DNA from 2 places in the Propionispora vibrioides genome. Region 1 is predicted to be linked to the other one. Evidence: riboswitches for the same ligand, from Rfam matches in the RefSeq annotation. Region 1 holds a riboswitch; the other holds the start of a gene.

Region 1 (5,580 bases):
GTTTTAGAAACTACCGGTTAGGGGGTACGGGCATATGGACGAAAAGGATGGTGCCTATGTTGCCGCAGCGCGGTCGGCTGATACGGAAGATACCGCGCCGGTTAATCCCGATTTGGCCAAGCTGCGGGGCTATACGCAGGCGAAATTGTTCCTGGCCGAGCAGCTACGGCTGCAGCGCGAAGCTCTGACAACGCTGGGCCGGGAAGAAAGCGGGCGACGGTGCGGGGAGCTATTGGTAAAGCTAGCGGAAGACCGGTTCACACTGGCCGTAGTCGGCCAGTTCAAACGGGGCAAGAGCTCGCTGATGAATGCAATTATTGGGCGCGAACTCTTACCTACCGGCGTGCTGCCCCTTACCTCGGCGATTACGGTGCTTAAGTACGGCGCTACGGAACGATTGGTGGTTCGCCGGGAAAATTCGCTGTTCCCCGATGAACTGCCTGTTGCGGCGCTGGCCGACTATGTTACCGAAAAAGGTAATCCGTCCAATCAAAAAAAAGTAAAGACCGCCACGGTCGAATTGCCTGTTCCCTTTTTGCGGCGCGGCGTTGAATTCGTCGACACACCGGGTGTCGGCTCGGTCGTTACGGCTAATACGGCAACCACCTATGGCTTCTTACCCGAATGTGACGCCGTATTGTTTGTCATTAGTGTGGATACGCCGCTGACCAGTCTGGAACTGGCCTTTCTCCGGGAAATCCGGGAATATGTGAACCGGATTTTCTTTGTTGTGAATAAGCTGGATCTTGTGAGTCCTGCCGAACAGGAGGCGGTACTAACGTTTGTGACCGATACCATCCGCCAACAAACCGGAGGCGCTGCGATAAAGGTCTTTCCCGTTTCCGCCCGGCAGGGACTTGCTGCCCGATTGGCCGGTGACCCGGCCGGTTATGAACAAAGCGGCATGAAAGCGCTGGAAGAAACGTTGGCTGCTTTTCTGGCGGAGGAAAAGTCGCAGGCCTTTCTGGCTGCAGTACTGCATAAGGCGCTGCAAATAGGAGACGCAGCGATGGAACAGAATTTCTGCCAGGAAGCCACCGGACAGGAGGACAGTGGCAATGGCGGGGAAAAATCAGCCGGTACGACTCGGCGCGATGGCTCTGCTGTGCCCCTGATCATGGCTGTACAGGCAAAACTGGCGGCTTTGGCTAAACGGATGCAGGAAAATCAGCCGGCAGCGTTGTTAGACGGCGACTTTCTGCCAGGGATACCGTTACCCGCCGAGGCAGTAAATCCGGCTGCCTTCACCGTGCCGGCAACTGCCCCGGCAAAGCACTTGCCCGAGTTGGGGAGCAAGGGCTGCCCGGTATGCCGGCATTTGGAGAACTATGGGCGGGAATTTTTCCGCCGCTGGCAGTACCAGATCAGCATGCAGGAACAGGACCAGGCCGGTTTTGCCGCGGAACTGGGCTTTTGCCCGCTCCATACCTGGCAACTGCTCGCCTTAGCTTCGGCCCACGGCGCTTCTGTCGGTTATGCGCGGCTGGCTGAAGAGGCCGCCCGCCGTTTGCACCGGATCAGCGACGGGCCGGCCAGGGAGGAGAAGCTGCGGCAACTGGTGCATGATTCCCGGAATTGCCGGGTTTGCCGGCTGCTCCGTCAAGCCGAGGCGGACTATATCGGGCAGCTTGCCGTCTGGCTTGGCGAAGCTGCCGGGCGGCGCTGGTATCGACGTTCCCAGGGCGTTTGTCTTCGCCATCTTAGTTTGCTGGTGGCGGCTGTTGACGCAGATGATCAGCAGTTTCTGATTGACCATGGGGCGCAGCGGTTTGAGGAGGCGGCGGAAGATATGCGCAGCTATGCCTTGAAACATGAAGCGGTCCGCCGGGAGCTGCAGAACCGTGATGAGGAGGAGGCTTACCGGCAGGCTGTCATCCATCTTGTCGGTGAACGGTATGTGTGTATTCCCTGGCCGGAGGACGGAATCCTATGAGCGGACCACGTATCCAAGCTGCCCTTGGCAAATTGCGGGCCTTGCGCGAAGGGGATGAGGCGATAGCCGAGCTGATCGACTGTGGACAAGCGGCTGTGGGGCCGCTCCGTGAATTTTTGTTCAGCCGTGAGCCCTGCGGCCTATTTCAACCGCGCTGTCAGGCTGTAGAGGCTTTGGCCAAGCTGGGGGCCAAAGCAGTACTGCTTGAATTTTTAACCGCTCCGCGAAGTTTCGCTGATCCTGTGGAACAGGCCGGTGAGGATGCCGTGTTGAGTTTTGTTGCCCGTGCGTTGACTCGCTGGCCGGACGATGCGACCTTTTTGCTATTGTTGGCGGTGGCAAAACGCAAGCTGCTGCCGGGTATTGTGGCTGCTTTGGGTGAGTACCGCCGAATGGACGCCCTGCCTGTTTTGGCTGCCGCCCTGGCTGAGGACTTTTGCCGGTCGGCGGCGGAAACGGCTTTTCGCAAGCTGGGGCCGGCCGCTTGTTCCTGTTTGCTGTCTTTGGCCGTTCGGACAGTGCCTTTGGCGGACGTGGAACTCGAATCCAGCCTTCGGCTCCGGCGCAGTGCGCTGAATCTGTTTGATGAGCTATACCCGCGCCAAGCAGTACCCCAAACGGTGTGGGAACTGGTGCTGGATGCTGATATCCAGGTTGCCTTGACCGCCTGCTCCATCTGTCTGGCGAGAGACTCCGGCGCTGGACGGGAAAAAGTGCTGCTACGCCTGGCCGAACTATGGGAAAGCGGTGACTGGGCGGTTCGTATGGCAGTGGAGGAGTTATATTAGCAAGATGTGCTCCCGTATTCGGGTTACAGGTTTAATAAAGCAGGTTCAATAGAGTATTGACTGAATTGTTTGACTATTGTACAATGAATATATAATAGGTATAGGAAAAGGCGATGGAGTTCGCCATAAATCCAACCGAGGATAATGACTCCTACCATATGCGGTAGGAGTCTGTTTTTTTGTCTTAAAAAGCGTGTACCGTCTATTTATTGTACGTTACAGAATCCGTATAGGGAGAGGGGAGCCTTGCAGCGGTCAAGCCAGAGCATTTAAATATAAGAAGAGGCGATGGAGTTCGCCATAAATCCGATCAGGAATAATGACTCCTACCATATGCGGTAGGGGTCTATCTTTTGTCTTAAAAAAAGCGTGTACCGTCTGTTTTTATTGCCGGCGACGGTGAAGTCGCAAGGGAATGGCGGCGGAGCGAAGGGCAGTGCTTTATAGAAAGGGGGTGATAATCTGGGGAAAGGGAACCGTGAACCGTAAGAGGCAACAGACTGAGGGGGTGGTGCTTTAGCTGGTTTTACATGGATTAGTGGGTGATAGTAAGAAATCATATTTTTAATCAATAGAAGGAGGAGACAGCATGCGTGATTCTGTTTGGGGAGAATATTTAGCTGAAGTGATAGGGACTGCTTTTTTGATCATGGGCGGTACCGGGGTCGCTGCCATGGCGATTTTGTACGGATCGTTTAGTGGGGACTATTGGGGTATATGTGTCTTATGGGGATTAGCCGTAACCTTTGCCGTTTATCTTGTCGGAGCCATATCGGGCGCGCATTTAAATCCGGCGGTGACTATTGCCTTTGCCATATATGGCGGGTTCCCCTGGAAAAAAGTATTTGGTTTTATTATTGCCCAGGTGATTGGGGCGTTTATCGGTGCGGCAATTACCTATCAGTTGTATTCTCCCGTCATTGATGCGTATAATATTGTGCACAATACTACCCGTGATGCGGCGCAGGGACTTACTACGGCAGGTGTCTTTTTTACCAGTCCCAATGCGGGAATTACAACAGGACATGCGTTTATTGACCAAATTATATTAACGGCAGCCCTGGTAATTGGCATTCTTGCTATTTCGGACAAATGGAATACAAACAGTCCCGGTGCCAACACGGCTCCCCTGATGGTCGGCCTGTTGGTGGCATTAGTCGGTGGTTTTGGCGGGCAGTTAGAAGCCTGGGCCATTAATCCTGCCCGTGATTTGGGACCGAGACTGTTTTGCTGGTTAATGGGTTGGGGACAAAACGCGTTTCCCGGTATCCAGGGTTATTGGTGGGTGCCGTTGATTGCTCCCGTGATTGGCGGTATTCTGGCCGGAGCTATCTATAACTTTCTTTTGCAGCCGTTTATGCCGGGAAACCCGGATCGTGTTAAAGCGGCAGGCATTATGAAGAAGGCTGAAGTCAACTAAATTTAAAGAGGATAGTTACTGCGTACCCGTCACCTTTCGTATACCTGCGGCAGGTTTATATTGACGATGGTTCAGGCAGCCTGGTATAATAGGTCCATAATTCAATTAACAGCGGCGATGGAGTTCGCCTTACCCTTTTTGCAGACGCTAATGACTCCTACCACTTAAGTGGTAGGAGTCTATTTTTTTGCCTTGCGCTTGATAGTGACAATAAATCTTGTCCAGGGAGGCAGGAAAAGTGCCCAGGAAATAGGTAGCTTGAGCCTGGCAAGCTTTGTAGCCCAATCGGTTCGCTCAGGAATAGCTGCCAATTTGTTTTTGTTCCCGTAGTCTCAGCCAGAGGACGGCGATGGAGTTCGCCATAACCCCGCAGTGAAAGTAATGCGGTGATAACTCCTACTTTACTATTACTATGGCCAGGGCCGGTAAGCTTATTACCGGTCCTGGGCCGGGAAGGAGGCAATTGCAGAGGAGATAAAGTTTTTCCGTCATTGCGTAGTGGAAGTTATGAGCCTCGTTGTCAAAGATTTGTTCAAGTGAATGAGCTTTGCGGCGGCATGGAGGTTTTGCCCTTGCCGGAATCGGCGATAACACCCTGCAGTTAAGCGCGTGTCTCGGAGTAAATGGATGCTAGGCGAGACTTTGTTATGGTGGCTGACGGAGGCTGTGGAGTGGATTGGAGGAGTAAGTAGCATGTTGCAGCTTGAGCTGGAATATCTGTTTAATCTTATTTTCTTTGCCATATCAATATTTTTGGGGCTATGGCTGATGGAGAAGGTCGGGAAGAAACGGCCCGGTATTTGGCAAGACCGGGCGAGGCTGGCCGTGGTGCTGGCCGCCGGCGCTACCCTGCTGCATTTGGTTGTCCGTGCGGCTGTTGCGCTGGCTTATATGGTAGGGCTTCCGGCGAAACTGTAATGCGAGTAGGATATGAGGTCAAATTGGGAGGAGGAATCTTGGTGCCTAAAATTGCAAGTAAGGCTAAGCGCTTGCGAGTTTATATTGGTGAGGATGATCACCGGAAACGGCGGAATTTGTATAATTCGCTTGTGGAAAAGGCAAAAGAGCTGGACATGGCGGGAGCAACCGTATTGCGGGGAGTGATGGGCTATGGGGCGAATAGCCGGATTCATACAGCTACCCTCCTGGATTTATCCAGTGATTTGCCTGTTTTGATTGAGATTATCGACAGTGAGGAGTATATTGCCAAGCTGCTGCCCTTTTTGGATGATGCGTTGGAAGAAGGAATGGTTATGATTGATGATGCGGAGGTTATCAAATATGGCCGCCAGTTCTCCAAGGAGCAGTAGCGGAGTTAATTGTTTGTGTTGGGTTGCAGCCTTTTGAGAAGAGGACCTGCGTGACATGGTAGCGTAGCGGCTCAGTATCGTGGACGGATTTCTAGGGAACCGCTGATTTAATAAACCTGCCGGCCTGGC
Region 2 (5,580 bases), on a different contig from region 1:
TTGCGTCGCAAACAAGGTCGGTATTAAGCGCCTCCAGGATGGTTTTGCCTGGCAGGATTTCCGAAGCCATTGCTGCCGAATGAGTCATGCCGGAACAGCCAATCGTTTCGACCAGCGCTTCCTCAATGACACCTTCTTTCACGTTAAGCGTCAGCTTACAGGCACCCTGCTGCGGCGCACACCAACCTACACCATGAGTCAGACCGCAAATATCCTTGACCTCCCGGGCCTTTACCCATTTACCCTCTTGCGGGATCGGCGCCGCCCCATGATTGACGCCTTTGGCTACACAGGTCATTTCTTCGACTTCTGTTGAATACTTCATCTCTCTTCTCCTTTCATGCTAAGCCTCGGCCATAAAAATAGACTCCTACCGTAGAGGTAGGAGTCATCGGCGCACTCGAAACTGCGCAGTTCATGGCGAACTCCATCGCCAAACTATGTATTAGTTACGTAAAAATTATACTGTTAATCTAGCAGAAACGTCAATTCCAATCTTTTCTTTCGCACAAGTTATTTTTGTACAAGCGATTATCTAAAGATAGACTTCAACCGAAATAAAAGGCATTATAGCCTGGAAGGGCACCTCCGACCGCTATGGCGCCACAGTCTTTTGCTGCAAGAAAAATCCTTTTAGTTGCCGCGACTCCAGGTTCATAAAACCGTCTTCAAGCCGTTTTTTCAAATAGGAGACTTTATCCGGACTTAACCATAACGGTTAGCGCATTTTCCCTACGATAATAAACAAGGGTACAGACACTAGCTGAACGGCAACAGAAAAAACAATCAACATCCCCACCGACAGGTCGTACAAATACCCCATGCCCGCACTGCCTAAAAACCAGGCAAAGCCATAAATGCTATTGAAAAGGCCGTAAGCAAAGCCGCGGTGATCCATCGGTACCATTTCCGCTATGGCGGCACGCATGATGGACTCATGGGCTCCCATACCAATTCCCCAGAAAATCATGCCGGCAAAGGCCAAATAAATATTGACACCAAATACGCAAGGAGCAAAGAAAGCCGACAATACTGTTGCAAAAGCAAGAACGCTCAACCCATTCCGGTCGAAATAGCGTCCGAAAATCAGAGCCGACAGAGCGGCTACCCCCATTGACACCGAATAAAAAATAGGAATGCCCACAGCCGGCACAGAAGAGGTCACCCCGAAATGATATGCAACCAAAGGAAAATCAGTATAACCAACAGCAACCAGCGAAGTGGCGGCGAGATAGAGCCAAAACTTAGCGGATAGCTTTTGCGAAGATTCATCCCTTTGTTCGAAAACTACATAGGGCTTGGGATAGGTAAGCCGGGCATAGGCCAACGTCAGCAAGCAAAGTAGCATCGGAAACGCCAGCCAGGCAAAGCTCAGCCGGTAATCACCCCGTAAGTACATAATGCCTGCAACGAGCAGCGGACCGGTCATCGCACCAACTTGATCCAGCGCTTCGTGCATGCCAAAAGCCCAACCACGGCCAATATGCTTTGCTACGTTGGATAGCATGACATCACGCGCTGGATTGCGAATGGCCCGGCCCATCCGTTCCAAAACCATTAATACGGCTGCAGCCATCCAGTTATCAGCCAAAGCAAGCAGTGGTACTGCCACCAGATTGATGATATAGCCCCATATGGTAATCAGCCAGTATTGCCCTGTCTTATCACTCAATTTACCAGAAAAAAGCCGAACGCCATACCCGACAAATTCTCCTAAACCGGCAATGATGCCAACATTTGCTGCGCTGGCTCCCAGGCTGCTCAGGAAAGGCCCCGTAATGCTGCGGGCACCTTCGTGAGTCATGTCGGCAAACAAGCTAACAATTCCCATCAGCAAAACAAACTTTAGCGCTTTGGATTTATCCAACTCTTGTTCGAACACATTCACCACTCCTCTCGTCATTCTGTTGTCACTGATTTGCCGGCTTAGCTGTCGGGAACAACAATTCTCACCATGCTGGGGGACAAATTCAAATCCCGAAAAGCACTCCATTTTTCAGCTCCTTTTTATCCCTAACACATCTGCTTATTGAAAAAAGCGCTACGCTGCAGAAACTCATGACAAGCATCTTTTCAATTAGACACTTAAAAAGGAAAATAAAAAAAACAACCGACAATTCCTACAACAGTAGAAGTCATCAGCTGATTTCAGCATTCCGGATTATTCCGCAGGGGAACTTCATCCCTTTTATGATTAGTATAGCAGTTGTATCAGCTCAGCACAACTGGGGAGATTCCCTATGCGTATGCCTGCTGAACACATCCGGTGCCTATTCCTGCACAAACTCTAGCAACAGCTTAACGCGTTAACCACAAAAAAATAGTCGCGACCATGATTGGATCGCGACTATTTTTATTTGTATGGTATGACTTTGCTTAAAGTAGGCAAAGCATAGGTTACGTTACAAAATAGTCTGATCAAAACCGACTCCCAGTAAAAAGTAAATCCCTCCCCTGACGCTTAACCAGAACGGAGGAATTTACATTGCTATAGGATTGTGCCGTTATTAACCTTTGCTTGTCCAGCAATCACTGATATATCCTTGCGTATAATATTGATAAGGCAAATAACAGTACCCTTTATCTCCCCAGGATGTGCCCCAGCTATTGCGGACGATAAACACTTTACTACTATCATCGTATCCCACAATAAGTACAGCATGACCACCCAGATATTGTTCTTTGCCCGGATTCGGCATAGGAACCAACCCAGTCTGAGCTACCTCATCACTTTCAAAGGAATCATATACCTTAATCCCTATCACTACCGGCAATTCTTCGGCAAGCGCTGCTTTTATCTGGGAGAATAAAATAATACGGTGATATTCATTGACTTTGTATATAGCGGCATCGGTTGTTTGTTTATCTGTCGGCGCATTCTTAAAGGTTGCTATATCATAAGGCCAGTCGGTCTCAGGACATACACCGATTTGGCTTAAAACTTTCATACCATCCCTGATTTCGGCACCTGAGTCCTCATTAACCTGGCCTTCTAACTCTCGTTCTTTATAATATAGGAACAACCTTGACAGTGTGATTAAAGACTGGGTACTTTTCAATTCCCAATATTCCCGCAAACCGGAAGCAATGGCATTCGCCGTACAGGAGCCCAATTCTCCCTGATCAACAACAGGACTGCAATTAGACCGCAAATCAATTTTAGCAGGTAAATGCTCAATGAGTTTATATTTTGATGAATAAAAAATATAATCCCGTAAATCCGGAGAATCTTTCTTTAATAAATACTTAGGCATTGGTTTCGACCGCCTTTCCCTTTTGATTTATCATTTGACAAGCTTCTCTTTCGGTCTATTACAGTATATGCGACCTTAATTCTCTACGGTTTTCCTTTTGTTGCGGGTTCTATCTACAATAGTTCAACAGCTAATCCCACCAGGCAAAGTTAAAATCTCCTTACTCTGGCTATCACCAAAATAGAAGAATTCTAACCTATTCTCCCTTGAAGATAAACTATCAAATGCTGATTACCATCATCCATTGCTAAGGAGTATCTGACGGCTTGTTGGCCATAAGAAGAAACAGATACTAATAATAACCCCAAGTATAGACCCTAGGATTAATCCTATTGTGAAAACCTCAATCTTTCTTCCCATAAAACTTCCTCCGGTCTAAGAAGTCTGCACTTACTGCATCTCCCTTAACGTCTGTTCATGACGTTGGTTTTCCCGTTCCTGTCTTTCGTGCCATTCTTTTTCGCCTTCATTGGGACGTCTCTTCATTTCGTTTTCATGCCGTTGCTTCTCTTCACGCAATCGCTTATCATGGTCCCCCTGCTGATTCTGCGGTTGGTCCATCCGAATGGTCTGCTGCTGCCAATTGCCGGCAGGCACCGGCGATGCCTCGGTTACCGCAATACCTAAGCCGATTTGCATGATACCGGCCAACGAATAAATAATAGTCTTTCTTACAATGTCATTCATTTCAATCACTCCCATATTTTTCTTAAGAAAATAATACCAGTTAAATATTACAATTTTGTTACAAAAAACTCATTTTAAAAAATCAGACAGACGAAAATTAACCACAAAATAATCAAAACCACCCGTCAAATTGGTGGTTTACACTGAAGTTATAAGCCTCTGTTACTAGGCGGCAGCTTAAGACGCTGGCTTTATATAACTTTTATTTGCACCTGACCGGATGGTTTTTGTTTCGCTCACTCAACCGACTAAAGTCTATAATAAAACACCTCTAACCGAAGTTAGAGGTGTTTTCACGGCAACTTAAAAAACTTATAGGATAATATCCCTATCGTCATAACGCCGCAAAATATCATAAAATAAATTAAGGTAAGCACCCGCCGCACCGCCTTCGTAATAATGTTATGATAAGTTAGTTTATGCAGCAGTCAGAATTATAGCCACAAAACAAAGAATCCCTTCACCCTGGCGATCAACCAGAATGAAGGGATTAATGTTATTCTGCCGGCAGTGAAATCACTTCAAAGCTGATGATTTTGTCAAACAATAAATATTCCTTACTGCCAAATGCCGTTGTAAGCTGATAACTAAAAGTATCACTGTTACTATGCGAGTTCAGCCACTCTATAAACCCGTTAATCTCTCTCATAGGCAACTTATACTCCCGTTCACTGGAATCAATCATCGTAACCCTGAGCAGGCCCTGGCCCTCTTCTACAGGTGCCGCCTGGGGGGTAGCCGAAGCCTCATTAGAAATTACACCTTCGCCATCCCCATTTACAGCGGCAACCACATAATAATAGGTCGTGCCATTTGTTACGTTGGTATCCACATATGAGGTCCCCGATATGGTAGTTGCAATCGTTTCATAGGGACCGCCTGCTGTCGTTGAGCGTTTTACATTGTAGCTAGTAACGTCGGTAACTGCATCCCAGTTGAGAGTTACTTGAGAATCACCTGGGTTGGCGGTAAGATTGGCTGGTGCATTAGGCACTGCAACGGTTCCTGGCGGTGTAAAATCAGATGTCCATCGGGCTACATTAGAAATACGAAATTCGTCAACATAGCCGTTGAAGTAATACATATTCCGAATATCCTGTTTTCCTAACACATATACCCCGTCAGAAATAAACTGCATAGTTGCAGCAATAGTCTTACTTGCTACTAGTTTTCCATTAACAAATGCTAATAGATTTGTTCCATTTCTAGCAAAAGCAACATGCTGCATTACATTCTGAGTAATGGAAAATTCCAATAAGAGTATAGGGGTTTGATTTAGTGTGCTTGTATACACTAAACGCATGTGAGTGCTATTGGGACAATTTATCTGAAAAGTGTAGAGAGTAGATGTCCAGTTAGGAGAACTTTTCCCTCCCGAACAAAATAATCCATTTGAGCTACTATTTGTTATAGGGTACACCCAGAAATCAATGGTCCAGTCATCAGTTCCAAAACCTGTTAAAGACGGTGTAGTTAAATATTGCCCTGAACCACTTAAATATAATGAGCTGTTTCCAAATTCACTTTTCAAGTTGCTAATTGCAGCGCCGCCATACGCGGTCCATGTATTTCCGCATGCATCATTAATTCCATCATCAAAATGAAGCAGGGAAACTGTATTCTGATCCACTTCATAAGC

The links. A riboswitch is a leader RNA that binds a small molecule or an ion and turns the genes downstream of it on or off. The one in region 1 is predicted to bind fluoride.
Region 2: it holds a riboswitch for fluoride, as region 1 does, so the genes downstream of both, BMW43_RS12560 (MFS transporter) here and BMW43_RS08845 (MIP/aquaporin family protein) in region 1, are expected to answer to the same signal.

Annotation. Positions count from the first base shown of each region.
Region 1 covers NZ_FODY01000008.1:127,695-133,274, reverse strand. The annotation lists gene BMW43_RS21340 (MutS-related protein) at 1-21, shown strand, start outside; gene BMW43_RS08855 (dynamin family protein) at 35-1,933, shown strand; gene BMW43_RS08850 (hypothetical protein) at 1,930-2,721, shown strand; fluoride riboswitch at 2,822-2,882, shown strand; fluoride riboswitch at 2,997-3,057, shown strand; gene BMW43_RS08845 (MIP/aquaporin family protein) at 3,311-4,141, shown strand; fluoride riboswitch at 4,246-4,308, shown strand; fluoride riboswitch at 4,478-4,547, shown strand; gene BMW43_RS08840 (hypothetical protein) at 4,835-5,059, shown strand; gene BMW43_RS08835 (DUF190 domain-containing protein) at 5,101-5,451, shown strand.
Region 2 covers NZ_FODY01000015.1:44,607-50,186, forward strand. The annotation lists gene BMW43_RS12555 (iron-sulfur cluster assembly scaffold protein) at 1-325, opposite strand, end outside; fluoride riboswitch at 376-444, opposite strand; gene BMW43_RS12560 (MFS transporter) at 719-1,882, opposite strand; fluoride riboswitch at 2,123-2,196, opposite strand; gene BMW43_RS12565 (C1 family peptidase) at 2,508-3,254, opposite strand; gene BMW43_RS12570 (hypothetical protein) at 3,645-3,941, opposite strand; gene BMW43_RS21365 (LamG-like jellyroll fold domain-containing protein) at 4,438-5,580, opposite strand, start outside.